DNA from 3 places in the Micromonospora sp. SYSU B005 genome. Region 2 is predicted to be linked to each of the others. Evidence: riboswitches for the same ligand, from Rfam matches in the RefSeq annotation. Region 2 holds a riboswitch; each other region holds the start of a gene.
What was found. A riboswitch is a leader RNA that binds a small molecule or an ion and turns the genes downstream of it on or off. The one in region 2 is predicted to bind cyclic di-AMP.
Positions count from the first base shown of each region.

Region 1: another riboswitch for cyclic di-AMP. It lies ahead of SM452_RS26610 (coiled-coil domain-containing protein); the one in region 2 lies ahead of SM452_RS24505 (C40 family peptidase).
Region 3: another riboswitch for cyclic di-AMP. It lies ahead of SM452_RS07355 (LysM peptidoglycan-binding domain-containing protein); the one in region 2 lies ahead of SM452_RS24505 (C40 family peptidase).

Region 1 covers NZ_JAXCFU010000016.1:53,538-63,721, forward strand. Annotated here, with positions in the region: gene SM452_RS26565 (YciI family protein) at 65-427, shown strand; gene SM452_RS26570 (RNA polymerase sigma factor) at 424-1,674, shown strand; gene SM452_RS26575 (CsbD family protein) at 1,741-1,914, opposite strand; gene SM452_RS26580 (heavy metal translocating P-type ATPase) at 1,982-4,237, opposite strand; gene SM452_RS26585 (hypothetical protein) at 4,255-5,235, opposite strand; gene SM452_RS26590 (heavy-metal-associated domain-containing protein) at 5,272-5,478, opposite strand; gene SM452_RS26595 (metal-sensitive transcriptional regulator) at 5,559-5,858, shown strand; gene SM452_RS26600 (SHOCT domain-containing protein) at 5,984-6,193, shown strand; gene SM452_RS26605 (YibE/F family protein) at 6,358-7,632, shown strand; cyclic di-AMP (ydaO/yuaA leader) riboswitch at 7,787-7,917, shown strand; gene SM452_RS26610 (coiled-coil domain-containing protein) at 7,922-8,950, shown strand; gene SM452_RS26615 (carbonic anhydrase) at 9,008-9,661, opposite strand; gene SM452_RS26620 (helix-turn-helix transcriptional regulator) at 9,829-10,170, shown strand.
Region 2 covers NZ_JAXCFU010000013.1:16,858-27,041, reverse strand. Annotated here, with positions in the region: gene SM452_RS24510 (N-acetylmuramoyl-L-alanine amidase) at 1-1,921, opposite strand, end outside; cyclic di-AMP (ydaO/yuaA leader) riboswitch at 2,160-2,294, shown strand; gene SM452_RS24505 (C40 family peptidase) at 2,308-3,342, shown strand; gene dcd (dCTP deaminase) at 3,415-3,993, opposite strand; gene SM452_RS24495 (pyridoxamine 5'-phosphate oxidase family protein) at 4,072-4,617, shown strand; gene SM452_RS24490 (zinc metalloprotease) at 4,686-5,678, opposite strand; tRNA gene SM452_RS24485 (tRNA-Gly) at 5,946-6,019, shown strand; gene SM452_RS24480 (CPCC family cysteine-rich protein) at 6,276-6,875, shown strand; gene SM452_RS24475 (e9imm peptide) at 6,872-7,144, shown strand; gene SM452_RS24470 (hypothetical protein) at 7,329-7,961, opposite strand; gene SM452_RS24465 (hypothetical protein) at 8,075-8,620, shown strand; gene SM452_RS24460 (dihydrofolate reductase family protein) at 8,700-9,311, shown strand; gene SM452_RS24455 (GNAT family N-acetyltransferase) at 9,290-9,796, opposite strand; gene SM452_RS24450 (VOC family protein) at 9,806-10,184, opposite strand, start outside.
Region 3 covers NZ_JAXCFU010000002.1:454,338-464,521, forward strand. Annotated here, with positions in the region: gene htpG (molecular chaperone HtpG) at 1-1,765, shown strand, start outside; gene SM452_RS07340 (SDR family oxidoreductase) at 2,140-2,838, opposite strand; gene SM452_RS07345 (winged helix-turn-helix transcriptional regulator) at 2,871-3,347, opposite strand; gene SM452_RS07350 (LLM class flavin-dependent oxidoreductase) at 3,397-4,959, opposite strand; cyclic di-AMP (ydaO/yuaA leader) riboswitch at 5,131-5,276, shown strand; gene SM452_RS07355 (LysM peptidoglycan-binding domain-containing protein) at 5,275-5,919, shown strand; gene SM452_RS07360 (YbaB/EbfC family nucleoid-associated protein) at 6,105-6,554, shown strand; gene SM452_RS07365 (M4 family metallopeptidase) at 6,690-8,753, opposite strand; gene SM452_RS07370 (transglycosylase domain-containing protein) at 9,166-10,184, opposite strand, start outside.

The sequences.
Region 1 (10,184 bases), on a different contig from region 2:
CTCCGACCCGTCTGCGAGGCGCCACCGCCGGTGGCCCGCATCCGAGGAGTGCACCGTGAAGTACATGCTGCTGATCTGGAACCGGCCCGGCTTCGTGGAGGAGCTGTCCGAGGCGGAACGCACCGCGATCTTCGGTGAGGTCGACGAGATCATGAAGGAGCTGACCGAGTCCGGCGAGCTGGTCGGCGGCGAGGCGCTCGCTCACCCCTCGCAGACCCGTACGGCCCGTCCGGCCGCCGGTGGCGGCGCCGAGATCACCGACGGGCCGTTCATGGAGAGCAAGGAGCAGTTCGCCGGCTACCTGACCGTCGACTGCGAGACCCCGGAGCGGGCCGCCGAGATCGCCGCGCGCTGGCCGGACGTGCGGCACGGTTTCGGTGTGCTGGAGGTGCGCGCGGTGATGGAGCAGGCCGGGACGGAGATGTGACGTCGCGGGCGGTCGAGGATCTGCTGCGTGAGCTCGCGCCGCAGGTCCTCGGCGTGCTCGTGCGGCGGCACGGCCAGTTCTACGCCTGCGAGGACGCGGTCCAGGAGGCGCTGCTGGCCGCCGCCGTGCAGTGGCCGGAACAGGGCCTGCCGGACCATCCCCGCTCGTGGCTGGTCACCGTCGCCACCCGGCGGCTCACCGACGAGTGGCGCAGCGAGCACGCCCGCCGGGAACGCGAGGTGGCGGTGGCGGTGCGGCAGCCCGCGTACGCGACCGTCGCGCCGCCCGCCGACGAGGAGACCCCGAGCGGGGACGACACGTTGAAGCTGCTGTTCCTCTGCTGCCATCCGGCGTTGCCGGTGAGCGGGCAGGTGGCGCTCACACTGCGCGCCGTGGGCGGGTTGAGCACCGCCGAGATCGCCCGCGCCTACCTGGTGCCGGAGGCGACGATGAGCCAGCGGATCCGCCGCGCGAAGCAGCGGATCGAGGCGTCCGGCGCGCGTTTCACGCTGCCGTCGCCGGCGGACCGGGACGAGCGGCTGGCCGCCGTGCTGCGGGTGCTCTACCTGGTCTTCAACGAGGGTTACACCGCGTCCAGCGGCGAGGCGCTGCACCGGGCCGAGCTGACCGCAGAGGCGATCCGGCTGACCCGGGAGCTGCGCCGGCTGCTCCCGGACGACGGCGAGGTGGCCGGGTTGCTGGCGCTGATGCTGCTCACCGACGCGCACCGGGCCGCTCGTACCGGGCCGGACGGCGAGCTGGTGCCACTGGCGGAGCAGGACCGCAGCCGGTGGGACCGGGACGCCGTCGCGGAGGGGGTGGCGCTGGTGACCGAGGCGCTCACCTGGTCGGCGCCGGGGCCGTACCAGGTGCAGGCGGCGATCGCCGCGGTGCACGCGGAGGCGCCCACCGCCGAGGACACCGACTGGCGGCAGATCGTCGCGCTCTACCGGGTGCTGGCGCGGGTCGCGCCGAACCCGATGGTCACGCTCAACCAGGCCGTCGCGGTGGCCATGGTGGACGGCCCGCGTGCCGGGCTGGCGCTGCTGGCCACGCTCGACGGCGACGACCGGACCTCGGGGCACCACCGGCTCGCCGCCGTCCGCGCGCACCTGCTCGACCTGGCCGGTGACCGTGCGGAGGCCCGGGCCGCGTACCTGGCCGCCGCGCGGGCCACCACGAGCCTGCCGGAGCGGCGTTATCTGGAGGTACGCGCCGCGCGCCTGGCCGGTGACCGGCCGCGCTGACCCGCACCCGGACAGCACTCCGGGCCGGCCCGTGGGCCGACCCGGTGGTGTGTGTGCGTCACGTACTCAGCTCTTGAAGGCGTCCTTGATCTTCTCGCCGGCCTGCTTGAGCTTGGCGCCCGCCTGGTCGTTGCGGCCCTCGGCCTCGAGGCGCTCGTTGTCGGTCGCCCGGCCGACGCCCTCCTTGACCTTGCCCGCGGTGTCCTGGGAAGCGTTGTCGATCTTGTCGTCCAGACCCATGATGACCTCCACTGATGCGGTTGCCTGACGACAACTGGTTACCCCGTCGGTCGTCGGCTCAATCCCCTCACCCGACCGGGCGGAAGCTCCGCAGCCGCAGGCTGTTGCCCACCACGAACACCGACGAGAACGCCATGGCCGCCCCGGCGAGCATCGGGTTGAGCAGTCCGGCCGCCGCCAGCGGCAGCGCCGCGACGTTGTAGGCGAACGCCCAGAACAGGTTGCCCTTGATGATCGCCAGCGTCCGCCGGGAGAGCCGGATGGCGTCCGCGGCGGCCATCAGGTCGCCCCGGACCAGCGTCAGGTCGGCCGCTTCGATGGCCGCGTCGGTGCCGGTGCCCATGGCCAGCCCGAGGTCCGCGCGGGCCAGCGCGGCGGCGTCGTTCACCCCGTCGCCGACCATCGCGACCACTCGGCCCTCGCGCTGGAGCCGCTCGACCACGTCGACCTTGTCGGCGGGCAGCACCTCCGCGATCACCTCGTCGATGCCGACCTCGGCCGCCACCGCCTTCGCCACGGTGGTGTTGTCGCCGGTGAGCAGCACCGGCTTCAGGCCCAGCTCACGCAGCCGCGCGACGGCCGCCCGGCTGGTCGGCTTCACCGCGTCGGCCACCGCGAGCACGCCCCGGGCCCGCCCGTCCCAGCCGGCCAGGATCGCCGTCCGCCCGGCGGCCTCCGCGCCGGTCACCGCCCGCACGACCTCCTCGGGTACGTCGAGACCCCGCTCCCGCAGCAGCCGGGCCCGGCCGACCACCACGGTCCGGCCGTCGACGGTGCCGGTCACGCCCAGCCCTTCGGCGTTGGCGAACTCGCCGACCGGCGGCAGCGGTCCGGCTTCGGCCGCGGCCTCGGCGACGGCCCGCGCGATCGGGTGCTCGGAGGCGGCCTCCAGCGCACCGGCCACCCGGAGCAGTTCGTCGGCGTCCTCGCCGTCGGCGGGCAGCACCTCGGCCAGCGCCATCCGGCCGGTGGTGACGGTGCCGGTCTTGTCCAGCACCACGGTGTCGACCCGGCGGGTGGACTCCAGCACCTCCGGCCCCTTGATCAGCACGCCGAGCTGCGCGCCGCGGCCGGTGCCGACGAGCAGCGCGGTCGGGGTGGCCAGGCCGAGCGCGCACGGGCAGGCGATGATCAGGACGGCCACCGCGGCGGTGAACGCGGCGGTCGGCCCGGAGCCGGTGCCGAGCCACCAGCCGAGCGTGCCGGCGGCCAGCGCGATCACGATCGGCACGAAGACGCCGGAGATCCGGTCGGCGAGCCGCTGCACCGCCGCCTTGCCGGTCTGTGCCTGCTCCACCAGCCGCGCCATCTGGGCGAGCTGGGTGTCCCCGCCGACCCGGGTGGCGCGGACCACCAGCCGGCCGCCGGCGTTCACCGTGGCGCCGACCACGGCGTCGCCCTGGCCAACCTCGACCGGCACCGACTCGCCGGTGAGCATGCTGGCGTCGACCGCGGACGTGCCCTCCTCGACCACACCGTCGGTGGCGATCTTCTCGCCGGGCCGGACCACGAACCGGTCGCCGACCGCGAGCCGGCCGACCGGGATCCGGGTCTCCTGCCCGTCGCGCAGCACCGCCACGTCCTTGGCGCCGAGTTCGAGCAGGGCGCGCAGCGCCGACCCGGCGGTGCGCTTGGAGCGCGCCTCGAAGTACCGCCCGGCCAGGATGAACACGGTCACCCCGGCGGCGGCCTCCAGGTAGATGTTGCCGGCGCCGTCGCCGCGGGTGATGTCGAGGCTGAACGGGTGCTTCATCCCGGGCATGCCGGCGTCGCCGAGGAACAGCGCCCAGAGCGACCAGCCGAACGCGGCCAGCGTGCCGAGCGAGACGAGTGTGTCCATGGTCGCCGCGCCGTGCCGCAGGTTGATCAGCGCGGCGCGGTGGAACGGCAGCCCGCCCCAGACCACCACCGGGGCGGCGAGGGTGAGCGAGGCCCACTGCCAGTAGTCGAACTGCCAGGCCGGAACCATGGCGAGCACGATCACCGGCAGGGTGAGCGCGGCGGAGACCCAGAGCCGGGTACGCGCGGTGCGCAGCTCGTCCACCGGCTCCCCGGCCGCTGCCGCCTCCGCCTGCTCGGGCGGCGGCGGCACCACGGCGGTGTAGCCGGTCTTCTCGACGGTGGCGATCAGGTCGGCCGGCGCGATGTCGTCGGCGTACCGGACGGTGGCCTTCTCGGTGGCGTAGTTCACAGTCGCCTCGACGCCGTCCATCCGGTTGAGCTTCTTCTCGATCCGGGCGGCGCAGGACGCGCAGGTCATCCCGCCGATCGCCAGTTCGATCAGGTTCGGCGCGGTGGGCAGCGCCTTTCCCGTGGCAGTCATCGCGGCACCTCCGGCGCTCAACTGTGCCCGTGCCCCGGGGTGCCGTGTCCGGCGTCCGGGGTCGGTGCGGTGGTGGATGCCGGCGCGGCGGGCGCGGGCGCGGTCCGGTCGCCGGCCAGGACGGTGAACTCGGCGGTGTGCACCGCGTCGCCGTGCCGGAAGTCCAGGTAGAGACGGTACGCCCCGGCCGAGGGCACCTCGGCGGCGAACGTGATCGCCGGACCGGCCGGTGTGCGCCCGTCGCCGGGCGTGCCCTCCGGGTGCACGTGCAGGTACGCCAGATCGCCCTGCCGCAGCGCCACCAGGTGCCCGTACGCCCCGAGGTAGGGCGCAAGGTCGGTGACCGGCCGCCCGTCGCGGCTGACGGAGAGCGTGAGCCGGCTGGTGCGGCCCGGCTCCGGCGTGCCGGTCAGGGTGACCGTGTAGCCGTCGACTGTGGTGCTGGTCACCGGCGCCGGCAACGGCTGGGCGGTCAGCTCGCCGGGGACCGTGACGTCCAGGCCGAGGGTCAGCGGCTCGCCGCCTTCGGGGGTGAAGTCGGCGAACGCCCGCCAGACGCCGGGGCCGCCGAGCGGCGAGGCGACCCGCCAGGTGCCGTCGCCGGCCATCTCCGGGTGGACGTGCCGGAACCCGGACAGGTCCCGGCGGGCGACGATCAGGTGCATGCGCTTGTCGTGGGCCACCTCGAAGCGGGTGACCGGTGCGCCGTCCGGGCCGGTGATCCGGAAGGCGAACTGCCCGGCCGGGGCGTCGGCGGGCTGGAACGTGTAGCCGCGCTCGGAGACGAGCAGCCCGCCGGGCAGGTGCGCGGAGGCGCCGCCCGCCTGGCTCTCGTCACCGTGGCCGGTATCGCCGGCCCCGTGGTCGCTGCCGGTGTCGTCGTGTCGGGTCTCGGCGGCCGGGGCGACGGGATCGGCCAGGTTGCCGATCCCGTACGCCGCGCCGAACACCGCCACGAGGCCGAGCGCGAAGCCGCTGAGCTTCGTCGCCGTGTTCATGGTGTCTCCTCGGTTGTCGCGGGTCCGCCGGACCCGTCACGCACCGACGAGGTCGTAGCCGGCCTCGTCGACCGCCGCGCGGACCGCGTCCGCGTCCAGCGGGTTCTGACTGGTGACGGTGACCCGGCCGCCGGCCAGGTCGACCTGGACGTCGGTGACGCCCGGAAGTGCGCTCAGCTCGGTGCTCACCGAGTTGACGCAGTGCCCGCAGGTCATGCCGTTCACCTGGTAGGTGGTCTCCATCTCGCCCTCCGATCTGATACCCCCCAGGGGTACGTTCCGAACGTTAGCATACCCCCGAGGGGTACGCTATCCTCGGTTTCATGACCGCGCCGTCCAGCCCGACCCGGGGCTACACCGCCAGCAAGGACCAACTCCTCGCCCGGCTCCGCCGGATCGAGGGGCAGGTCCGTGGCATCGAGAAGATGGTCGAGGACGACCGTTACTGCATCGACGTGCTGACCCAGATCTCGGCCATCCAGGCGGCGCTGGACAAGGTGGGCCTGGGCCTGCTCGACGGCCACGCCCGGCACTGCATGCACGAGGGCGCCGCCGAGGGCCGGGCCGACGAGATGGCGACCGAGATGATGGCCGCCGTCGGCCGCCTGATGAAGCGCGGCTGAGCGGGGACCTCCGACCCTCGGGCCAGGGCACATCGACCCGTGCCGGCGCACCCGGGCGGACGTACCGTCGACGTGGCGGGCAGGCCGGCCCGGCGGACCCGCGGTGACGGACGGAGGGCGGCCCGATGATGTGGCAGAGCCCGATGATGGGCTGGATGTGGATCTGGTCCCTGCTGGTGCTCGCCGTGCTGGCGGGGCTCGTCTGGGCGGCCGTGCGGTGGACCGGCCCGCAGTACCTGGGCCCGACGACGGCCCGGCGCATCCTGGACGAGCGGTACGCCCGCGGCGAGATCGACGAGGACGAGTACCGGCGGCGCCGGGCCGGCCTGGCCTGACCCGCGCGGGACGCGCGTCACCGGCCACGGTGTGCGGGAGCGGCCGGCCGGGCTGCCTACCATGGCCGGGCGACGACCCGGACGTGGTCGACACGTCCGCGCCGGCCGGGTGACCAGACCGGTCCGGCGGACCAGGCGTCGCCGCGACCGTTGGGAGAGACGTCATGGGTGCCGACCACACCCGCCCCGCACCCGCCGCGCCGCCGGGCGTACGGCGGCTGCTCGTCGCCGTGGTGGTGCCGCTGTTCGCGCTCACCGTGATCGCGGCGCTGGTGCTCTGGCCCGGGCAGGACCGGGAGCCGGTCGGCGGCGCGGACGTCCCTCGCTACCACGGCACGGTGACCCGGGTGGTCACCGAGCCCTGCCCGCCGACGCCGGAGGCCCCGGAGGGCGGCGGTGGCCCCTGCGGCACCGTGACCGTCACCGCCGAGCAGGGCCCGGACGCGGGCCGGCAGGTCGAGACGCCGATCCCGGCCGGGCCGGGCGCGCCGCGGGTCGCGGTCGGCGACGAGGTCGTCCTGGTCGAGCTGACCGACCCGGCCGACCCGGCGGTGAAGTCCTACAACATCGCCGAGCACCAGCGCGGTACGCCGCTGATCTGGCTGATGGTGCTGTTCGCCGCCGCGATCGTGGCGTTCGGCAGGTGGCGCGGGCTCGCCGCGCTCGGCGGCCTGGCGGCCAGCTTCGCCATCCTGCTCGGCTTCGTGCTGCCGGGCATCGGCGCCGGCCAGCCGCCGCTGCTCGTCGCGATCGTGGGCGCTGCGTTGATCATGTTCGTGGTGCTCTACCTGACCCACGGGATCACCGCGCAGACGTCGGTCGCGGTGCTCGGCACGCTCGGCAGCCTGGTGGTCACCGGCGTGCTCGGCCTGCTCGCCACGTCCGCCACCCACCTGACCGGCTTCGGCAGCGAGGACGCCACCACGCTGTCCATGTTCCAGGGCGACGTGGACCTGCACGGACTGCTTCTGGCCGGCATCATCATCGGCTCGCTGGGCGTGCTAGACGACGTCACAGTCACCCAGGCGGCCACCGTCACCGAACTGGCGCACGCCAACCCCGGGCTGTCCCGGCGGCAGCTCTACCGGGCGGCGACCCGGGTCGGCCGGGCCCACATCGCGTCCACCGTCAACACCATCGTGCTGGCGTACGCCGGCGCCTCGCTGCCGCTGCTGCTCCTGCTGGTCGCCGACTCCCGCCCGGTGAGCGAGATCCTCACCAGTGAGTTCCTCGCCCAGGAGATCGTCCGCAGCGCGGTGGCGACGCTCGGCCTGATCGCCGCCGTACCGCTGACGACCGGACTGGCCGCGATCGTGACCACCGCCGGGCGGCGCTCGCCCGGCGCGGAGCCGGCGCCCGCCGCGCCCCCGCCGCCGGCCGGACGGGACGACGCGCTGGAGGCGCTCGGCGGCGGGAAGAGTACGGAGGCCGCATGGTGACACTCCGCAGCGTGACCATCGAATTCAAACGCGACGCTGGTCACGGTGTGCCACGGCGAAATCTCGCTATTGGTCGGCTTCCGGACGTAGATCCTCACGAGTGCTGTCAGGTAACCTCGCTGCCGGTCACCGCCGAAGGCGCGCACCGGCGCCAGCGGTGCCGCCGCCCAATCGCCCACGGGCGAACCGGGGAACCAGGTACATGGGGTGAATCCGCGACAGCGGTAGGGGCCACTTCCGTCCCGAACCCGTCAGCTAACCCGGTCGGCGGCCGACGGAAGGGAACACTGTGACGGCACCCCTGCGCCGCTGGCTGACACCCGTGGTGGCCGTGCTGGCCTCGCTAGCCGTGCTGGCCGGCCCGAACCCGGCGACCGCGGCCCCCGCCGCGGCGGCCCCCGGCACCCCCTCGGGCCACGAGGAGGACGGCGATCCGCCGCTCATCACCGAGGCGATCGACTCCGCCAACCGGAACTTCCTCCAGGCCAAGGCGAAGCTCGCCAAGTCCCAGGACCGCCAGCGGCGGCTGGCGGCCGAGGTGAAGACGGCACAGGCCGAACTCGACGCGCTCAGCCCGCAGGTCAACCAACTCGCCGCCCAGTCCTACCGGACCGGCCGGATGGGCGCGATGGCGATGCTGCTGGAGAGCAACTCCCCCGACTCGTTCGTCCGCCGGGTCAACGCCCTGGACGAGCTGAACCTCCTCAACGCGCAGCGCCTGGCCGCCATCAACGCGGTCAAGACCCGCGCCGAGCAGGCCAAGATCGCGCTCGACGCCGAGGTGCGCGAGCAGGAGAAGCAGAAGAACGCGATGGAGCGCGAGAAGGTGCAGGCCGAGCGCGCGCTGAAGCTCGTCGGCGGTCTCGGCTTCACCGGCGGCCTGGTCTCCGCCACCTCACCGGTCGCCAAGATCGCCCCCGGCCGCACCGCCGACGGCGGGTGGAAGGCCGAGTCGTGCAGCGAGGACGACCCGACCACCTCGGGCTGCGTCACGCCGCGCACGCTGCACGCGTACAAGGAGGTCCGGCGCGCGGGCTTCAAGCGCTTCGTGGGCTGCTACCGGTCCGGCGGGCCGTGGGAGCACCCCAAGGGCAAGGCGTGTGACTGGTCGCTGCAGAACAGCGGCTTCGCGCCGTGGCACAACAACGACACCCGCCGGTACGGCAACGAGGTCGCCGCGTTCCTGATCCGCAACGCCGACCGGCTGGGCATCTACTACGTCATCTGGAACCGGCAGATCTGGTTCCCGGCCACCGGCTGGCGTTCCTACAGCGGACCGTCGAACCACACCGACCACGTCCACATGTCGCTGCTCTGATCCGGACACCACGAAAAGGGGCCGCCCGAGGGCGGCCCCTTTTCGCGTCCGAATGTGTCAGCTCGCCAGCGCCGGGTCGGCGGGCGCGGCCGGGGCGGGCAGCGGGGCCGGGGACTGCGCCACGGTCCGCACCTCGCCACCGGCGAGCCGGTACGACATGCCCACCACCGTGCACCGCCCGGCGGCCACCCGCTCGGCCAGCACGGCGGACCGGGCCAGCAGCGTCTCCACGGTCTGCGCGATGTGGACGTCGATGATGCCGTCGAGGTCCTCGACGCCCTGGCGGGCGGCGCGCAGCAGGCTCGGCGAGACCGCGTCCACCACCGCGCCCAGGTGCCCGGCCGGGGCGGCACCCGTCCGGACCCCCTCCCGGGCGGCCTGGACCGCGCCGCACGAGTCGTGCCCGAGCACCACCACGAGCGGCGTGCCCAGCACGGTGACGGCGTACTCGACGCTGCCGAGCACCTCCGGCCCGGCGGTGTGCCCGGCGGTACGCACCACGAAGAGGTCACCGAGACCGCGGTCGAAGACGATCTCGGCGGCGAGCCGCGAGTCGGAGCAGCCGACGATCACCGCGAACGGGTGCTGGCCGTCGGCGACCGCCGCCCGGTGCCCGGCGTCCTGATTCGGATGCTGCGGGACGCCCGTGACGAACCGGTGGTTACCGGCACGCAGCTCGGCAAGTGCCTGTTCCGGGGTGCTCGGCGTCATGTCCCTCACCTCGTCTACCTGGGGAACCACCAGGCCGAACGGCCTCGCGACCCACGGTCACACGCCCCTCGGGGTCCGTCAAGATTCGTGATACGCATTTCATACTTTCCCGTCTCCGCTCCGCCCCGGACCGCGCCGATTCGGCAGGTGGCGGACGTGGCCATAGCATGACCACCATGGCGACCACACCAGTTGAGGACGGGAGCCGCCGTAACTGGACCTTCCTCACCAACCATGGCCACGTGCTGCTGGCGATCGCGCGCAACCCCACCGCCCGGCTGCGGGACGTGGCGGACGAGGTGGGCGTGACCGAGCGGGCGGCCCAGGCCATCGTGGCCGACCTGGAAGCAGGGGGTTACCTGCGGCGTACGCGGGTGGGACGGCGCAACGAGTACACGATCAATCCGAAGGGCCGCTTCCGGCACCCGGCCGAGGCCGACCAGCAGGTCGGCGCGCTGCTGGCCCTGTTCGCCAGCGAGCCCGCCGGGGACGCCGCCGCCGGCCGGTGATCCGGCCGGCACCA
Region 2 (10,184 bases):
TCCGGTCACCCGGGGCCGAACCGTCGAACGAGACCGCCCGGTAGTACTCGCCGGGCAGCACCCCGCCCACCGCGTACCGCTGGCCGGCGGCGAACGTGTACTGGAGCGGCGAGATGGTCTGGTACGGGATGGTGTCCGGGTAGGCGGCCTGCTCCGGGTAGGCCCGCCCGTACACCGGGATGGTGGCCTTGCCGGGCCGCGGGGTCACCACGAAGCCGGTGGCCCACTTGGCGGTCGGCGCGGAGGCCGGGTTGAGGAACCACGCCTTCTGGCCGAGGTACCAGATCGCCGTCCAGTCACCCTGGCGGCCGGCGAGCGCGTACGTCTGGCCGGCGGAGGCGCGGGCGCCGTGGTCGGAGATGTACATGGTGTCCGGCGTACCGTCCGGGCGCAGCCCGAGGTCGTTGACGAGCGGGGCGTCCGGGCTCGGCGCGGTCCGCAGGATCACCGCGGAGGAACCCCGCGACGGGCACGGCTCGGCCGGCGGCCGGGGCGTCGGGACACCGGGCGGCTGCTGGTTGCAGCCGGTGAACGCCGGCCGGTTGGTGGCGAAGTCCGGGTCGATGGTGACCAGGCCGGTACGGGGCGTGCCGGTGCTGCGGAACGGCGCCTTCATCAGGTCGAAGTAGTGCGACCAGTCCCAGTACGGTCCCGGGTCCCAGTGCATGCCGCCCACGTTGGCGGCGGTGATGCCGGGCACGTTGTCGTGACCGATGATGTGCTGCCGGTCCATCGGGATGCCGAGCTTCAGCGCGAGGTGCCGCACCAGCTTGGCGGAGGTGCGGTACATCGCCTCGGTGTACCAGGTGCCCTGACCGGCGAAGCCCTCGTGCTCCAGGCCGATGGACTTGGCGTTGACGTACCAGTTGCCGGCGTGCCAGCCGACGTCCTTGGTCTTGATGTGCTGGGCGATGTAGCCGTCCACCGAGCGCAGCGTGTAGTGCCAGCCCAGGTAGTCGGCCCGCTTCACCAGGTCGACGCTCGGGCCGAAGTAGCCCTCGGTGTCGTGGATGACGATGTACTCGATCTTCTGCTGCTTCGGCCGGTCGCCCAGGTCGTGGTTGCCGTAGTCGCCCGGGTCGTTGCTGAGCTGCTCGTACGGCGCGGGGATCCACTCGCAGGCCAGCCGCACCGGGCACTCCAGCCCGTCCGGCCGCTCGGCGTTGCGCAGGCCGAGGCGGGCCAGCCGGGACCGGTCCGGCGTCGCGGCGGTGGCGGCGAGCGTGACCCGCTGGCCGTCGTCGGTGGTCCGGCTGGCGCCCTGGCCGAGCTGGTCGTAGACCTCGTCGGCGAAGGCCGCCGCGGCGTCCGAGGTGTCCGCGCCGGAGTACCGGGCCACCGCGGCGTACCAGGCCGCCGGGTCGGTGCCGGCGCCGACCGGCCCGCCCAGAGCCTTCTGGTACGACGCCAGCAGCGCCGCGCCACCGCGGATGTTCGCGGCCGGGTCGGTGCGCAGCGTGCCCGCGTCGAGCCCGGTGAGCGCGGCGGCGGCGTCGAGCGTCTGGAGCGAGGCGGGCGGCAGCGGGGTCTCCCGCTCCGGCGCGGCGGCGGTGGCCGGGTCGAGCTTCAGCGGCCGGGAGTCGTCGCCGCGCGGGTCCTCGTCCTCGTCGACGTGGGCGCTGCCCGGCATGGCGAGGATGTGCGCGGCGTCGGTCAGGTGCATCGGGCCGTAGCCGCCGCTGGTGCTCGGCTGCCCGGGGTGGGTGTCCCAGCGGGACTCCAGATAGGAGACGCCGAGCAGCACGTTCTGCGGCACGCCGTACTCGGCCGCCGCGGCGGCGTATTGTTGTTGCCTGTCGCTCGCGGGCGCGGACGTGTCCGGCGCGGCGGTCACCGGGCCGGTCGTCGCCAGCGCGGTGGCTGTCGCCACTGCGGCGGCGAGCAGTATCCGTCTGCCCGACGGCGGGGCGGAGAGGTGCATCGAACCTCCTGGACAGGGATGGGGGTCACTGCGTCTCCACCCTCACTCCGCACACCCACGGGGGTCAATACCTTTCCAGTGAGTAATCAGCCTTGAAAGAAAATTTCACCTCCGACCTGGGTGCGGCCCGTCATCGCGTACGGAGTGTCACAGCGCTGGAAGTTGCGGATCGATAACGGTGGTCCCTACTCTGGTGAATCGTCGGCCGCACGTCTCACCGTCCAACCCGGTCGGTGACGGTCCGACACCGCCGAGTCGCCTCCGGGCGAGCCGGGGAACCAGGTACCTGGGGTGAATCCGCAGCGATGCGGTAGGGCGGCTCCCTTCCCGCCCGAATCCGTCAGCTAACCCGGTAGGCGGTACGGAAGAAGGAGTACGGACGCCCGGTGGCACTCCATGCCCCGCGGCCGTCGTCGAGCCGGTCGGTCGACCGGTCCACGGCTGTGCCGCGTACCCGCTGGTCCCGCTTCACCACAGCCCTCGCCGCCCTCGTCGGCACCGCAGTCGTCCTGACCGGCGGCGCCACGGCGGCACACGCCGAACCCTCGGTCGCCGAGATCGAGGCCCAGATCGACCGCGACTGGAACAAGCTCGAACCGGTCATCGAACAGGTGAACGCCGTACGCGAGCAGCTCGCCGCGCGGCGCAAGCAGGCCGACGTGCTCGGCCGGCAGATCGCACCCCTCCAGGCCCGGGTGGACGCCGCACTCGGTCAGGTCGGCGGGCTCGCCGCCGACGCCTACAAGGGCGACAACCTCTCCACAGTGAACGCGCTGCTGGGCAGCCGCTCACCCGGTGACCTGGTCACCGGCCTGGAACTGCTCGACCGCTTCGCGCACCGCCAGCACGAGCAGGTGCGCTCCGTGGCCGCGCTGCGCGACGAGCTGGCGGCGAAGAAGAAGCCGCTGGACGAGATGATCGCCGGGCTGGCGCGTACCGAGGCCCAGCTCGCGGCGAAGAAGAAGCAGATCGACGCCGAGATCGCCAAGTTGGAGAAGCTGCGGCTCAAGGTGTACGGCAAGGGCGGCGGCGGCCCGCTGCGCCCGGCGCCGTGCCCGGCCGGCTACCCCGGCGGCCCGGCCGGTGCGGCGGTCAAGTTCGCCTGCGCCCAGATCGGCAAGATCTACGTCTGGGGCGCGGCCGGGCCGGACCACTTCGACTGCTCGGGCCTCACCATGGCGGCTTGGGCCAAGGGCGGCGTCTCGCTGCCGCACAGCGCACGCCAGCAGCACGGCGTGACGAAGCGGATCAGCCGGGCCGAGCTGCGCGCCGGTGACCTCGTCTTCTACTACGGCGACCTGCACCACGTGGCGATGTACGTGGGCGACGGCTGGGTGGTACACGCCTCCCAGTCCGGCAAGCCGATCACCATGAAGCGGGTCGACGACGGCGACATCAACAGCTACGGCCGTCCCGGCTGAGGTGTAAGGAAGGGCCCCCCTCTTAACGCCTCCGGTAGAGGAGGGGGCCCCTATTAACAACTGCGGGCGTCGTCAGCGCGTCGGCCAGGTGCGCCAGCTCTGCCAGGACCGGCTCGGCGTCGGACCGCGCTGCCCCTGGTAACGCGAGCCGTAGACGGCCGAGCCGTACGGGTGCTCGGCCGGCGAGGAGAGCCGGAAGATGCAGAGCTGCCCGATCTTCATGCCCGGCCAGAGCGTGATCGGCAGGTTCGCCACGTTCGACAGCTCCAGCGTGACGTGGCCGGAGAAGCCGGGGTCGATGAAACCTGCTGTCGAGTGCGTCAGCAGCCCCAGCCGCCCCAGGCTCGACTTGCCCTCCAGCCGGCCGGCGAGCTGGTCACCCAGCGAGATCACCTCAAGCGTGGAGGCGAGCACGAACTCGCCCGGGTGCAGCACGAACGGCTGCCCCTCCGGCACCTCCACCATCGACGTCAGGTCGTCCTGCTGCACCGACGGGTCGATGTGTGTGTAGAGGTGGTTGTTGAAGACCCGGAACAGCCGGTCCAGGCGTACGTCGATGCTCGACGGCTGCACCAGCGTGGGCTCGAAGGGCTCCAGCGCGAGCGTGCCGGCCTTGATCTCGGAGATCAGGTCGCGGTCGGAGAGCAGCATCGGAACACCATAGCGACCGGTACGGGTGACCTGCGTGTCGCACTACATCTTCGTACACGTGTTCGATAGAGTGTCCACATGGCTTCCTGGTCCGAATTCGCCGCCGACGAGCCCCGCCTCGCCGACGAGATCCGCCTCCTGATGCAGCAGTACGGGCCGGGCTTCGGCTACCTCGCCACGGTCCGCGCCGACGGTGGCCCCCGGGTCCATCCCGTGTCCCCGGTGATCACCGACGACGGCCTGTGGTGCTTCGTCATCGACTCGCCGAAGCGCCGCGACCTCGAACGCGACGGCCGCTACGCGCTGCACTCGTTCCCGCCGGAGGAGAGCGATGACGAGGCGTACATCGCCGGGCGCGCACGACCGGTGACCGACCCGGCCACTGTGACGCGGCTGGCCCGGATCGCCCGCGCGTCGCCGCAGGGCGACTGGCGGCTGTTCGAGTTCACCGTCGAGGCGGCGATGCTGACCCGGCGTGACCCGGTGGCCCAGCCCGGCGCCGCCCCGCCGCAGGTGCGGGTCTGGCTCGACCCGCGCGGAGCCGAACCGGCCCGGCGGGAGCCGGTGGCCGCGGAGGCCCGGCGCGGCCGGCACGGCTTCGACACCCGCCGTCCGGCCGCCTGACCCGGCCCACGACGAACGGTGCCGGCCCGTCCGAGGACAGGGCCGGCACCGGTACGCGGTACGACAGGTCAGGCTGCGCGGTAGGCGTTCCACGCGGTGAGCATGCGGCTCGCCTGGCCGGCGGTGAACTGGTACATGCAGGAGTCGTACGTGTAGTCCATGAAGTTGGTGATCGGGTCCTTGCCGGCGGTCGAGCAGGTGTCGCGGCCGGTCGGGCACTGGTACGCCGGGGACGCCTCGGCCGGGGTGTCGGAGACGCTGTCGCCCGAGCCGGAGCAGCCGCCCTGGAAGGTGTGGTAGAGGTTCAGCCAGTGGCCGACCTCGTGGGTGCCGGTGTCACCCTGGTTGTAGTTGGTCGCGGTGCCGCCGGGCAGCGACTCGTTCAGGACCACCACGCCGTCCATCTTGTCCAGCGTCCGCTTCGGGAACGTCGCCCAGCCCAGCAGGCTGTCGCTCAGCTCGCCGAGGTAGATGTTCAGCGTGTTCTTGCCGCCCTCGCGCAGCGAGGTCTTCATCGAGCGCTCGGCGGAGGAGCCCTGCACGATCGGGTACCACGACGGGTTCGTCACCCGGTTGATCTTCGTGAGCTGGAACCCGAACGCGGTGGCGGCGCCGCCGGTCGAGCCCGCGTACGCCTGGTTCAGCACGGTGATCTGCTGGTTGATCATCGAGTCGGTGATGTTGCCGCCGGCCCGGGTGCTGTTCTCCTGGATGACGTGCACGACGACCGGGATCGTCACGGTGGCCAGCGGAGCGACGGCGCCGGTCCGGAAGCCGGCCCGCTCGCGCTGCGCGGCGGCGAGGTCGGCCTCGCGGTCACGGACCTGCTTGGCGGTCAGGTGGTTGGGGTCCAGCTTGGCGTTGCCGCCCTTCGCGACGCGAGCGTTCGCGTGCTCGTCGGCGTGGGCGTCGGCCGGCTCGGCGCAGACGCCGGCCGGGGCGGCCGAGAAGGCCGAGGCAGCGGGGACGACGCCGACGGCGGCGGTGCTGAGCAGCAGCGCGAGGGTCGACGTCGCGACACCGGCGGTACGCCGGGTCAGCAGGTTGGGACGGAGTCCCATGGGCCCACCTCTTTCTGACGGCGTGGCAGGGGGTGTGTCACGCCGGTTCGGAAACGTGGGGCAGACGTTACATCCCATCGACGCATTTGAGAACGCCCATACGTTTCCGACGTGCAACTTCGCGCCAGCCGGCTCCGGTGGGTGCTTGATCCACTCCAGTTCGGGGAGGTGGCGGGGTCGACCGCCCGCCGATGCCGCCACCTCGCCGAGGTGGCGCGTGCACCTGACTGCACGGGGGTGGGGGGCTTCAGGTAGAGTGGTGCCGCTGCGGGTGTAGTTCAATGGCAGAACATCAGCTTCCCAAGCTGACAGTGCGGGTTCGATTCCCGTCACCCGCTCCAACGTGAGGCCCCAGCTCAGGACAGGTTTCCTGGTTGGGGCCTCAGTCGTTGCTACCGCTTCTTGTGCTGGCCGTGCCCGCTACGTGCCCGATCACGGCCCTTCTTGATCTGCTCGCTGAGCCCGCTCGCGAGTAGCTGAGGCTGGCGAAGCGGCTAGCAGAATCAGGACGTGAAGGCGTCCGGGAACGATGTCGGCGAGCTGGAGGACCTGGGCGACGGTGGCGGCCGCTCCCTCTGCGAGCTGAGTCCGTCAGCGATGTGCTCGTCGCGCTCCTTGGCAGTGTGCAGTGAAAGCCGGACGCTGCGGCCCGCTCCCCAGACGGGCGGGTCGGCGGTAGACGGGATGGCGGCGGGTTGTCTCCGGTTTGACAGGATTCAAGGCGTGGCTGATCGAGCGTCGAGATTCGTGCGTCGTGGGCCGGAGGGTGGGCCGTATGCGTGTCCGTGCTGCCAGTGCCTCACGCTCGACGAGCGTGGCATGCATGGGATCTGTCTGGTGTGTTTCTGGCAGGATGACGGGACAGATGACCTCAGCGCCGACGAGTTGAGCGGGCCGAACGGGCTGACCCTGACCGAGGCGCGGGAGAACTTCGAGCGATTCGGTGCCTGTGCCGAGCTGCGATCGGACTGGCCTGAGCAGTTCGAAGAATTGCGGAGCCGGCTCGCTGATGGGATGCCGGTGGATGCAGCCATTGCTCTGATGCGCGAGCGTGGCCTGGGCTGGCTGGAGTCGAAGAAACTTCTGTGGCACCTGGTGGTGCCGGATGTTCGCGCGGTAAGGCTGCTGATTGAGAGAAGCGCTACTTGGGCTGATCGTCGTTCGAGAGCTGGCCGGCATGGGCGGCAAGGGGCGTGACCGCAGGTGTGGGAGCTGATGAACGGTCGCGCACACTGATGACTCGGGATGAGGCCATCGCCCTCGTCGAGCGGATCATGAGTGTTGACTACGCGGATGACGATGAGTTGGGCGGATGGCTGGACCAACTTGAGCGGGGCCTCGTCTGTCCAGGCGGCTATGTCTCCAACCTGATCTACTGGAGCGACCCCGAGTTGACGGCTGCTGAGGTGGTCGACCGCGCCTTGGCCTACCAGCCGATCCAGATGCGGTCCACGCCATGGGCGTAGCCGTCGCGGGGGCGCGAAGTCAGGCCAGGGCCTTCCGTACGTCACTCAGGCCACGGGCGCCCGGCGCGCCACCGCGAGAGCGGTTTGTCGTACCGCTCGGAATCGGGCAGGCTGAACCGGCTGATGTCCTCGAGCAGCTCGGCCGACGCGTCGTACTCGCGCAGGACGGCCGGCGCGTGCCTTATCACCCACAGTTGCAGCGCGGGGGCCCACGCGTCGATGCCGTGCGAACTCGACCACGGGAGCGCGTCGCCCCCAGGTCGTACATCCACGCATCCATGGCCTCGACCAGCTGTCGCCTGGCCGGCTCGTCGGCCAGCGCCTCCGCCCAGTCGGCCAACCACGGCGTGAGCCGGGTGGTGGCCTCGGCGAGGAAGGACAGGGCCGCATGTGCGGGCACGTTCGCGTCGGGCTCGACCAGGACGTGTACCCACCAGACGTTCAGGAACCTCCGCAGGGCGGCCTGCTGCTCCCTCGGCCACTCTTGCCAGGGAGAGACGGCGAAGAAGCGGGCCAGACTGTCCAGCCCTTCCGTCGCCACTATTCGGCCGTCCACGAGGCGCTCAGTCACCTGGGGCAGGATCCGGCGTAGCAGCGGGCCGGGATAGCGCCAGTCCGCAGCCCAGTACGTGCGACGGAGCAGGTCTTCGTCGAGCGGCACGTCCGGCGTCTTCAGCAGTGCCAGTTCCTCCGCGCTGCCCCAGTGGCACTCGCAGTTGGACTCCTGCTCGTGGGCCGTCATGCCCTGGAACGCGACGGCCACACCCGTCAGCGCCTCGTCCAGGAGGCCGCTTGTCTCAGTCCGATCGGGGATCATGGCGAATCCGCCTTCGAGGACTCCGGAGGCGTACGCCTGCCGAAGAGATTGATCTTACGGTGGAGACGGACGGGGCGTGCACTCGATTACGATCATCTGCCGGAGGTCGCCGAATGACACCGAGCGCTTCGCCGACGACGGACCGGCTCGCCGTCCTGCTCGACTGGGACGGGTCGGCGGGAATCGAGGTCGACTGGCCGGCCCTCACCGAGGCCGCCGGCCACCCCTTTCCCGAGGACTACCGACGCTTCGTCGAGCGCTTCCCACACGGCAACCTCGGCTTCCTGGAAGTGCTTCATCCTTCCGACTGGGGCGTACCGGACTTCCTCCTGTACGCGCGGAACTGGCATCACGCGATGAACGAGAGGGCGGAGTGCACGGGAGGGTTCCCGTACCACTTCGGCACCTCACCGGGAGACCTCCGGGTGTGGGGAGCCGTGAACCTCGACTATCTGCTCTGCTGGCACCTGAACGACGGCCCTCCCGAGCAGTGGCCGACGGTGGTCTGCGATACCGCCCTGATCGATCCGCCCGAGCCCTACGCCGGCACTGCCACCGCATTGCTTGCCGAGATCGCGGAACTGAGGAACCCGGTGCCGGTGATCGGGTACGTCACGGAGATCGACGGGGTGCCCTTCAGGTTCGTCCGGCACGAGTAGATCGGCTCGGTGGCGGCGATGAGTTGCGGGTCGTTGACGGGTCTGACGGGGGACGAGCGGAAACCGGAGGAGCGGACCCATGGGCAAGTTGATCGTGACCGAGTTCCTGACCCTCGACGGCGTGGCGCAGGCGCCCGGCGAACCGGACGAGGACCGCGAGGGCGGCTTCAGCCACGGCGGCTGGCAGATGCCGCTGCTCGACGACAAGTCCGGCGCGGTGATGTTCCAGCAGGCCAGCAGCATGGACGCGCTGCTGCTGGGCCGCAAGACGTACGACATCTTCGCCGGCTACTGGCCGAAGGCGCCAGCGGACATCCCCTTCACCGGCCTGCTGAACGGCGTACCGAAGTACGTGGCCAGCCGTACGCTCGCCGACCCGCTGGCCTGGGAGAACTCGTCGCTGGTTAAGGGTGACCTCGCCGAGCGCGTCACCGAGATGAAGGCCCGCCACGACGAGGTGCACGTGATCGGCAGCCTGGACCTGGTGCAGTCGCTGCTGCGCCTCGGCCTTGTCGACCGGCTCAACCTGTGGGTGTACCCGGTCGTGCTCGGTACCGGCAAGCGCCTGTTCGGCGAGGGGACGGTGCCGAGCGCGCTGCGGCTCACCGAGTCAGTCACCCACGCCCACGGCACGCTGCAACTGACGTACGAGCCGGCCGGCGCGCCCGCCTACGGGGACGCGGCCGCGTAGGGCGCGCGGAGGTCGAGCACGTGCCGCAGGCCGGGCTCCCCGTCCAGCTCCACCCGATGATCCGGCACGAAACCGGCGCGACGGAGCACCGCCAGCGAGGCCGGGTTCGCCAGCGCCGCCGAGGCGACCAGCCGCCGCAGCCCGTACTCGGTGCGGGCCAGTTCGCAGACGCGCCGTACGCCTTCACTCGCGAGCCCGCGCCCGGCGGCGCGCTCGGCCACCCGGTAGCCCAGCTCGGCGCTGCCGTCTGCGACGTCGACCAGGTTGAACCGCCCGAGCACGGCGCCGTGGTCGCCGACCAGCACGTGGAAGTGGCAGGTGCCGCGTTCCTGCTCGTCCAGCAGGGCCGCGTGCCGGGCGGCGTAGCCGGTGAAGAAGTCGTCGCCCCGGTCGGGGACGTACCGGGCGAAGTAGGCCCGGTTCTCCCGCTCGAACCGCAGTACGGCGGGTGCGTGGTGGGCGGCGAGACGTTCCAGCTCCGGCATCGGCCCAGGTTAGGCGTCGGCCGGGTAGCAGCGCAGTTCGATTGTGTTGCCGTCCGGGTCGCTGACGTAGATCGAGGTGCCGGTGCCGCGCGCGCCGAAGCGCGGGACCGGGCCGGTCAGCACGGTGAAGACGCTGGAGTCGACCACCCGCTGCCAGTCGACCGGCTCCACCACGAGGCAGAAGTGGTCCACGTTGGACCCGGTCGGGTCGCCCTCGATCAGGTCGATGATGGTGCCGGCGTCGACGCGTACGGAGGGGAACGGCACCTCGCCGGCCCGCCACCTGTCGACCCGGACCGGGGCCAGGCCGAGCGTGCCGCAGTAGAAGTCGAGGGAACGCTCGACGTCGCTCACCGAGAGGACGAGGTGGTCGAAACCGGTCACCGTC
Region 3 (10,184 bases), on a different contig from region 2:
GCTGGACAAGCTGCGGCTGGAGTCGCTCGTCGACAAGGAGCTGCCGGCGGACACGTCCGACCTGCACATCGAAATCGAGGTCGACAAGGACGCCCGTACGCTCACCGTGCGGGACAACGGCATCGGCATGACCCGCGACGAGGTGGTCGGCCTGATCGGCACGATCGCCAAGTCGGGCACCGCCGAGCTGCTGCGCAAGCTGCGCGAGTCCGCCGACGCCGCCGCGTCCCAGGAGCTGATCGGCCAGTTCGGCGTCGGCTTCTACGCCACGTTCATGGTGGCCGACAAGGTGACGCTGCTGACCCGCCGCGCCGGGCAGTCCGGCGGCACCCGCTGGGAGTCCGCGGGCGAGGGCACGTACTCGATCGAGGAGGTCGAGGACGCACCCCAGGGCACCTCGGTCACGCTGCACCTCAAGGCGGTCGACACCGAGGACAACCTGCACGACTACACCGCCGAGTGGACGATCCGCGAGATCGTCAAGCGGTACTCCGACTTCATCTCGTGGCCGATCCGGATGACTGTCGACAAGCCCGGCGAGGACGGCGCCACCACCCGCGAGGAGCAGACGCTCAACTCGATGAAGGCGCTCTGGGCGCGTTCGCGGGACGAGGTCGACGAGGCCGAGTACAAGGAGTTCTACCGGCACGTCGCGCACGACTGGGCCGACCCGCTCGAGACGATCCACATGCGCGGCGAGGGCACCTTCGAGTACGAGGCGCTGCTGTTCCTGCCCTCGCACGCCCCGCTCGACCTGTTCTCCCCGCAGGGCCGCCGCGGCGTGCAGCTCTACGTCAAGCGCGTGTTCATCATGGACGACTGCGACGCGCTGATGCCCAACTACCTGCGCTTCGTCAAGGGCGTGGTGGACGCGCACGACCTGTCGCTGAACATCTCCCGGGAGATCCTCCAGCAGGACCGGCAGATCCGCGCGGTGCGCCGCCGGCTGGTAAAGAAGGTGCTCGCCACGCTCAAGGACATGTCCGCCGAGTCGTACCGCACGTTCTGGACCGAGTTCGGCGCGGTGGTCAAGGAGGGTCTGCTGGAGGACCCGGACAACACCGAGACGCTGCTGGAACTCGTCCGCGCCGCCAGCACCCACGACCCGGCCGAGCCGACCACGCTGCGCGACTACGTGGAGCGGATGAAGGACGGGCAGAGCGAGATCTACTACGCCACGGGCGAGAACCGGGCCACCATCGAGAACTCGCCGCATCTGGAGGCGTTCCGCGCCAAGGGTTACGAGGTGCTGATCCTCACCGACCCGGTGGACGAGGTGTGGGTCGAGCGCGTCGGCGCGTACGACGGGAAGACGCTGCGCTCGGTCGCCAAGGGGCAGGTGGACCTGGAGACGGAGGAGGAGAAGGAGAAGGCAGAGGCGGAACGACAGGAGTACGCCGACCTGCTCACGTTCCTCGGCGGCGCGCTCGCCGACAGCGTCAAGGAGGTGCGGCTGTCCACCCGGCTGACCACCTCGCCGGCCTGCGTGGTGGGCGACGCGCACGACATGACGCCGACGCTGGAGAAGATGTACCGGGCGATGGGCCAGGAGGTGCCCCGGGTCAAGCGGATCCTGGAGCTGAACCCGGCCCACCCGCTGGTCACCGGGCTGCGCAAGGCGCACGGCGAGGGTGCCGACGCCGCAGCGCTGACCGAGACCGCCGAGCTGCTGTACGGCATGGCGTTGCTGGCCGAGGGCGGCGAGCTGGCCGACCCGGCCCGGTTCACCCGGATCCTCGCCGACCGCCTCGCCCGAGGCCTGTAGCCCCACCCGCCCCGCCCCGCCCCGCCGGCCGGACCCGGCCGGCTTGATCGACTCCATTACGCCGAGGTGGCGGTATCAGGATGCCCCCGATACCGCCACCTCGCCGAGCTGGCGTGGATCAAGCTGGCTTGTCCCAGGATGGGGAAGATCAGTCCCAGATGGAGGGAGCAGGCTCGGTGAGTGAGCTCCCGGTGGGTGGTCTCTGCAGGCCCGCGTCGGCAGGGCCTGCCTGGGTGGACGGGTGTGGGTCGGGCTGGATCTGCTGGAGCCGGTGAGGCGCCGGCCTGGTGTCCAGCCGCGCGGCCGGCCGTAATCGCCGTTGGCTGGTGAAGGGGCCGCTGAGCCGGTGCGCCGGGGCGGCGAGCCCGGTCGGCTCAGGGGAGGGCGGGGTAGAGCGCGGCCACGCCGCCGGACAGGCCGGCCTGGACCCGGCGGGCGACGTCGTCGGCCAGGATCTCGTAGCTGTCGGACTCGATGCCGTCGGCGGCGAGCCGGGCGACGTCGGCCGGGTGCGCCTTCGGGCCGGGTACGGCGGCGGCCATCTCGGTGTCCATGTAGCCCACGTGCAGGCCCGCGACGCGGACGCCCCGGCCGGCCAGCTCCAGGCGCAGGGCGTTCGTCATCGACCACTCGGCGGCCTTGGCCGCGCCGTACGCGCCGACGCCGGGGAACGTGAACCAGGACAGCGCGGACAGCACGTTCAGGATCGTGCCGCCGCCGTTCGCGGCGATCCGGGGCGCGAACGCCCGCACCACCGACAGCGTGCCGAGGTAGTGCGTCTCCAGCTCCAGCCGGATCTTCTCGAGGTCGCCGTCGAGCAGGTCGGTGCCGGTGCTCACGCCGGCGTTGTTGACGAGCAGCGTCACGTCACCGGCCCGCTCGGCGGCGGCGGCGACCGACGCGGGGTCGGTGACGTCCAGGCGTACCGGGGTCACGCCGGGCAGGTCCACGGCGTCCGGGTTGCGGGCGCCGGCCCAGACGGTGGCACCGCGCGCGGCGAGTTCGGCGGCCAGGTGCCGGCCGAAGCCGCGGTTGGCGCCAGTGACCAGGGCGGTGCTTCCAGCGATCTTCATGTGTCGCTCCGAGGTGTGGTGAGGGAGGGGAGTCAGGCGGACAGCAGGCCCGGACCGGGCAGGACGGCGAGCTCACCGGGCGGTACGTCGTGCCCGGCGTCGCAGCGCAGCCGGGCGTGCACGGGGGCGCCGCACTCGTCGTGGGCCACCCGGACCGCCGGGCCCGCCTCGTCGGCGGCGTACGCGTCGCCCCACTGCCGCAGCGCGACCAGCACCGGGATCAGGTCGCTGCCCTTCGCGGTGAGCACGTACTCGTCGCGGGTGCGCTGCCCGGGCTCGCGGTAGGGACGCCGGTCGAGCAGCCCGTCGGCGACGAGTTGCTTGAGGCGGGCGGCGGCCACCGGCTCGCTGACGCCGACCCGCCGGGCGAAGTCGTCGAAGCGGCGGGTGCCGAACGACGCCTCCCGCAGCAGGAGCAGCGTGGTGCGGTTGCCGACCACCTCCAGTGCCCGGGCGATCGAGCAGTTGGCGGTGGACCAGGAGTCACGCTGCGCGAGGAGGTCCGTCATGGCGTCGACGGTACCCCCCCCTGACTTAGGAAAGCAGAAGTCAGCTACCTCACAGCTGGCCGGGGAAGAATCCGTGCCGGGCCAGCGGCTCGACGATCTGGTGCTCCTCGTACGACAGGTGCGACAGCAGCGTGTCGGTGAGCAGGTCCACCGCCTCCTGGAGCTGCGTGAAGTCGCCGGGGTGCCGGACCAGCTCGACGAGCGCCCGGTCGACGCTCTCCACCACGCCGTGGATCACCACGTGCTCCTCCTCGAGGCGGTCCAGCACTGCCGCCAGCCCGGCCTCGGAGCGGCGCAGGTGAGGGAAGATCGAGGCGTCCTCCAGCCCGTGGTGCTGGGTGACCATCGTGCAGTACGCCGCGCAGTACGCCCCGAGCGTCCAGTTGTTCTGCCGCATGGTCATCTCGTTGAGGGCGGCCCGCGCCCGGCCCGGCGAGACAGTGCCCTGCTTGACCTGTTCCAGCAGATCGCGCACCTGGGCCAGCTCCTGGCGCAGGTGGTCGTGCACGTCCACCAGGTGCTGCCCGGCGGCCTGTCCGCGGGCCGGGTAGACGTGCCCGGCCGGCGGCGGCGGGGCGCTCGGGCGGGTGGACTCGTCCCAGGGGCGGCGCGCGCTCAGGCGTACCCCCGGGTCGGGGGTGGGGGTGACGCCGAGCGTGCTCGGGCCGGCGGCGGCGGTCTGCTCGTCGGCGGCCGTGCGGGTTCCGCCGGCGGGCGCGGTGCGCTCGGCGGCGACCAGCTCCCGCACGGCGGGCGCGACCTCCTGGCCGAAGATCTGGATCGCGCGCGGCTCGTCGCTGCCGAGGATGAACGTGGTGATGCCGTGCTCCAGGGTGAGCCCGGCCAGCTCCTCCACCCACTGCTCCGGCGGCCCGGCCAGGAAACCGGCCGACGAGCGGGCGAACGTGCCGGTCACGTTGAGCATGCGGCGGATCGTGGCCGGGTCGCGCCCGGCGGCCTGAGCGCCCTCGTCGACGAGCGCGTTCAGGGCGGGCAGCTCGTCGGGGCCCTTCGGCAGGTACGACAGGGACGGCAGCCAGCCGTCCGCGGCGCGGCCGACCAGGCGCAGCATGCGCGGCTTGTACGCGCCGACCCAGATGCCCACCGGGTGCGCGGGCGCCGGACCGCGCTTGGCGCCGACCACCCGGTAGTGCTCGCCGTCGACGCGGATCATGCCGCGACGGTCGGTGTCCCAGACCTCGCGGATCACCCGGATCGCCTCGTCGAGGGCCTCGACGGCGGCGCCGGGGGACAGGCGTCGCCCGCCCGCCGCCTCGATCGCGTCCCAGAACGCGCCCGCACCGAGTCCCAGCTCGACCCGGCCGCCGGTGAGCAGGTCCAGGCTGGCGACGCTGCGGGCCAGCACCACCGGCTGGCGCAACGGCAGGTTGAGGACGTTTCCGGCCAGGCGGATACGTTCGGTCGCGGCGGCCACGTAGGACATCAGCGTCCAGGTGTCCAGGAAGCCCGGCTGGTAGGGGTGGTCCTGGAACGTGACCAGGTTCAGCCCGACCTGCTCGCAGAGCCGGGCCAGCGCCACCACCTGGTCGGGCTGCCCGGCGGCGGGGGTGATGAAGCCGCCGAAGGTCAGCTCGTGTCCGTGATCGGTCATCCGTCAAGCCCTCCCGTGATCTTGCCTGGCCCTGCCACCGTAGCGCCGCCGCCGGTCGCCCGGCCGGGTGAAGAGCGTCACAAGAAGTGGACGATCATCACAAATCGCTCCTAGCGTCGGTTTCGTTCGCAGACGCGGACACCGCAGGCCGGAAACGCCAAATCCCGCCGCCGGCCCCGGTAACCGAACCTCGTGCGGGAGCGGGGGAACCACACGTTCCACGGTGCATCGTCACCTCGGGGTGAAGCCGCCACCGGCGGCCGGGCTCCTCGGCCCGAACCCGACAGCTCACCTCGTCGGCGTGGAGGAATCCACATGGCAACTGAATACTCAGCCCGAAGCCGCCGTACCGCTCTCGGAGCGGTCCTGGCCGGCGCCGCCGTCGGCGCCGCGACCCTGTTCGGCCCGGCCGCTCCGGCCAGCGCGGGCGTCAACTGGGACGCGGTCGCGCGCTGCGAGTCAGGCGGCAACTGGAAGATCAACACCGGTAACGGCTACTACGGCGGGCTCCAGTTCTCCCGCACCACCTGGAACGGCTACGGCGGCCAGAAGTACGCCGCGCGCGCCGACCTGGCCAGCCGGTCCGAGCAGATCGCCGTCGCGGAGAAGGTGCTGCGCGGCCAGGGCATCGGCGCGTGGCCGGTCTGCGGCAAGAAGGGCGGCTCGGCCAGCACGGCGACCCGGTCCGAGCGGGCCACCACGAAGGCGGCACCGAGGAAGGCGGCGCCGAAGCGGGCCGCCGCGACGAAGGCCGCGCCGGAACGCGCCACGACGAAGGCGGCGCCGCGGCCGTCGTCCGGCGCCGGGACGTACGTCGTCCGGCGCGGGGACACGCTGTCGGAGATCGCCGTGGCGCAGCGCGTCGACGGCGGCTGGCGTGCCCTGCACGAGCGCAACCGCGCCGTGGTCGGCGACGACCCGGGCCTGATCTTCCCCGGTCAGCAGCTGCGCCTGCGCTGACCTCGTCCGAGCGCCCGGCCGGTTCGTCCCGGCCGGGCGCCCGGCCGTCCGCGACACGCCGCGTGGCCGGTGTCCGGCCTGCTCGCGGCGCCGGGACGCGACCCGGACCGGCCGGTGACGGCGATTCGTCGGAGCCGGTTGCTAGGGTCACGCATGCTCGGCTAAGACGTGAAGAAAGCGCGGATATGACCAACGACCCGTTCTCGGCGGCCGCGAGCATCGACGAGCTGCTGACCCGCACGCAGCAGGCGCTCACCGCGATGCGCTCCCGGGCCTCGGCACACGCCGACGGCGAGCCGGGCGACCTGCTGCTCGCCGAGGGCACTGCAGCCGGCGGCCGGGTCCGCGCGGTCGCCGTCCAGGGTGGCCGGCTCGATTCCGTGACGATCGACCCGGAGCTGGCCGGCGAGCCCCTCGACGTCCTCTGCGGACACCTCGTGACCGCCGCCAACGCCGCGTTGTCCGAGCTGGACGACCGGGTCAGCGCGTCGGCCCGGGCCGACGCCGACGCGCTCGCCGCCCGGCTCGGCAGCATGGGCGACCAGGCCGAGCTGTTCGGCCGCGCGATGCACGAGGCGGCCGCGCGGATCCACCGCGACCGCGGCGCTGGGTCCCGGGCCGGGCGCGCGGTCTGACCCGACCGCACACGCCCCGGCACGACGAGGCGCCGCACCCGCACGCGGCGCCGACCACGCGCGACGCGGCACCGGCCTGACACGACGAGGCGGCCGGCCGCCGGGAGGACGACGACCGGCCGCGCTACGCCACGGTCAGCTCAGGGTGACCGCGGTGTCGTCGACGACGAAGGACGTCTGCAACGAGCTGTCCTCCACGCCGCTGAACGAGATGGTCGCCGTGGTGCCCGCCAGCGACGAGACGTCGAAGGACCGCTGCACGTAGCCGGTGGCCTTGTTCAGGTTTGAGTACGTGGCCAGCGTGGTGCTGCCCGCCTTGACGGTGAGCTTGTCGTACGCGGTGCTGGTGGTCGACTCCGCGCTGTCGATGTGCAGCCAGAAGCTCAACGTCGCCCGGCATCCGGCCGGGATCGTCACCGACTGGCTGAGCGTGTCGGTGTGCGACGAGCCGTACCCGTCCAGCCACGCCTTGTACGAGCCGCCGTGCGCGGCCTGGCCGCTGTCGGTGGTGATGACGCCGGACGAGGCGCTCCAGGTCACGTTGCCCGACTCGAAGCCCGGGTTGGCGAGCTTGTTGCCGGAGCAACCGCCCGACGGCGGGGTGGTCGTGGTGCTCGGGGTGGGCGTCGGGGTGCCGCCGGAGCAGGTCGGGTCACCGGACTGGGCCGGCACGCTCACCGCGTCCCAGGCCGCCTTGACCGTGTTGAACTCCGCGCAGCTGCCCGGGTAGAGGTTCTTCGCCGCCTGCAGCGTCCAGGTGCGGTACTTCAGGTACGACGAGGACGAGGTCTTCAGCAGCATGCCGTTGTACATGATCTTCATGGCCTTCTGGATGCCCAGGCCGGTCACGCTGCTGCCGTTGCAGGTCGAGCTGGACGGCTGCCCGTTGGTCGGGCTGCTGCCGTTGGCGAGCAGGTAGAACCAGTGGTTGCCCGGGCCGGCCGCGGCGTGCACCTCGGTCGACGGGATGCTGCTGGAGTAGCAGTTCGGGTCGCCGAGCGCCGACGGGTTGTACATGTTGCGGATCGGGCCGGAGCCGACCAGGTTGATCTTCTCGCCGACCAGGAAGTCCGGCGCGTCGTAGCTGGACGGCTCGTTGGCGAACCACTCGGTGGCCGCGCCGAACGTGTCAGCCACGAACTCCTGCGTGCCGCCGCCGGAGATGCCGCCCGGGGTGTTGTCGTCGATGCCGTGGCCGATCTCGTGCGCCACCACGTCCAGCGAGCCGATCCACTGGCCGGCGGTGTTCTTGCCGATCTGCACCTGGCTGCCGTCGTAGTAGGCGTTCTGGTCGTTGAGGCCCACCCGGATCGGCCAGTAGCCGCCGTTGCCGTTGGCGCCGTTGCGGCCCAGCCACTGGGCGAGCATCTTGTGCTCGGTCTGCGCGGAGAACAGCGCGTCCACGCAGCCGGTCTCCTTGTTCGTGGCGGTGCCGTTGCCCCACACGTCGTCGGAGCCGCTGAACGTGGTGTTGTTCGCCGCGTCCTGGCAGCTCAGGTTGGTGACGGTCGGGTCCTTCATGGTGTACGTGGAGCCCGACTGGGTGGTGTTGAGCGTGAGCGGGCTGGGCCCGTTCCAGGCGCCGGTGCCGGTGCCGCGGACGACGTGTTCCTGCTTGCGCAGGACCGCGCCGGTGCGGGCGTCGACGTCGACGGTGAGCCGGCTGGGCCCGTCCGCGCCGGTGCCGCGTACCGTGGTCTCCCAGGCCAGCGCCGGTGCGGCGCCGAGCGTGTAGACCACGAGCGTGGTGCCCTCGACCGCGTCGACGGTCTTGAGCTGGGCGCGCGCCGTCTTCGCGGCGGCGGCCGGGGTCAGCGCGGGCGTGGTGGCGAGGGCGCCGATGGGCCGCTGCTGGGCGACCGAGGCGTACTTCAGGTTGCCGGCCGAGTCCGTGGCGAGCACGAAGTCGCCGCCGACCACCGGGAGGCCCTTGTAGGTGCGCTCGTAGGGCACGTACTGGGTGCCCTCGGAGGAGATGACCGGCTTCTGGACGAACGCGTCGTCGGAGCCGGCCTGCAGGTAGGCGGGGCGGTTCGCGACCAGGGCGCGGGCGGAGTCGGCGGCGGTCGCGCGGGCCTGCGCCGGGTTCGGGGCGGCGGGTCCGGGTGGCGCGGCCTGCACGGCGGCGGCGGTTCCTGCGGCGAGCAGGCCGGTCGCGGCCGCGCCGGTGAGCGCGGCGAGGCGAGGTGAGAGTTTCACGGGGGTTTGCTCCTGTTCTACAGGCGCGCCGCACGGAGCCCGGTGGGGACGGGCGGCGCGGTGGTGCGAGGCAGGGTGACGGCCGGTCACCGGAGCTGCCGGCGTGGCTCCGGGTCGACAGATCGACCGTCGCGATTCGCCGGGGGTCGGCGGCTCGCTGGTGCACAATCACACGCCGCGCGAGCCCGGAGCAATAAGTGACCTGGGCAACGACTGACAGTCGGGCGTGTCGCCGCACGCGTCGATTCAGGCAACCATGATCTTCAATAGGCGCTGATCAGGGCGAACATCGCCGACGGTGGATGGACGCCGGTGCAAATTGCGGACGTTGCCGCTGTGTGCGAATGGCGCGCATAGACGCGAGGCCGCCGCCCCTGCGGCCGGGCGGCGGCCGAGCCGTCGCCCGGCCGCGTCAGCGCGGGCCGCGGGTCCGCGTCGGCGACACGGTGGGCAGCGGTGGCAGCGACGGCGTCAGCGTCGGCCGCGAGGTCGGCCGCCCGGTCGGCTCCGGGCTCGGGCTCGACGAGGACGGGCTGGGGCTCGGTGACTCCGACGGTGTCGGCGCGGCGGTGGTCGGCGGCGGTGGCGCGGACCGCGTCGGCTCCGGGGTATCGCCGGGGAACGCCGGCTGACCGAAGCGGTACTTCTCCGGGTCGAGCTTCATCGCCGCGGTGGCCCGGGTCATGAACTGCCGCCAGATCGGCGCGGCGCCGGTCGAGCCGTACACCTCGTAGCTGCCGCCCTTGGTCCGCAGCGGCTTGCCGTCGGTGGTGCCCAGCCAGACGGCCGAGGCGAGCGCGCCGGTCCAGCCCACCATCCAGGTGTGCACGTTCTGCGTGGTGCTCCGACCGGCCTGCCAGGTGCCGGTCTTGCCGGCGGAGTCCCAGCCGTTGCCCAGCTCGGCGGCCCGCACCCGGCGCAGCGTCCAGTCGAGCTGGTCGATCGCCTCCCGGTCCAGGCCCAGATCCGTCGTACGCAACTGCTCGGTCCACACGTCCTCGTCGTCCTTGCTCACCGACCGGACGAAGTGCGCGTCGGCACGCTTGCCGCCGGCGGCGAACGTCGCCATCCCGTTCGCGTGGTCCTGCACGGTGATGCCGTACTGCCCGATCCCGACCTCGGTGGAGAACCGCTTCGCCACCTCGTCGGCCGGGTCGCTGCGCAGGTCGACGCGCTGCGGCCGGGGATTGCCCCGCACCGTCTCCCACATCGACTCCACGCCGGCCTGCCGCGCCGTCTCGATCACCTTGGCGGTGCCCAGCTTCTCGGTCAGCTCGAAGTAGGTCACGTTCAGCGAGGCGACCGTCGCCTCCCAGAGCGCGCAGTCCGGCTGGCAGGGCGCGTGCTCGGCGTTGCGGATCGGCCCCGCCGCGCTGCCCTTGGTGCGCCCCGAGGCGGGGAACTCCTTGGTGTCCGGCGAGTCGAACCGCT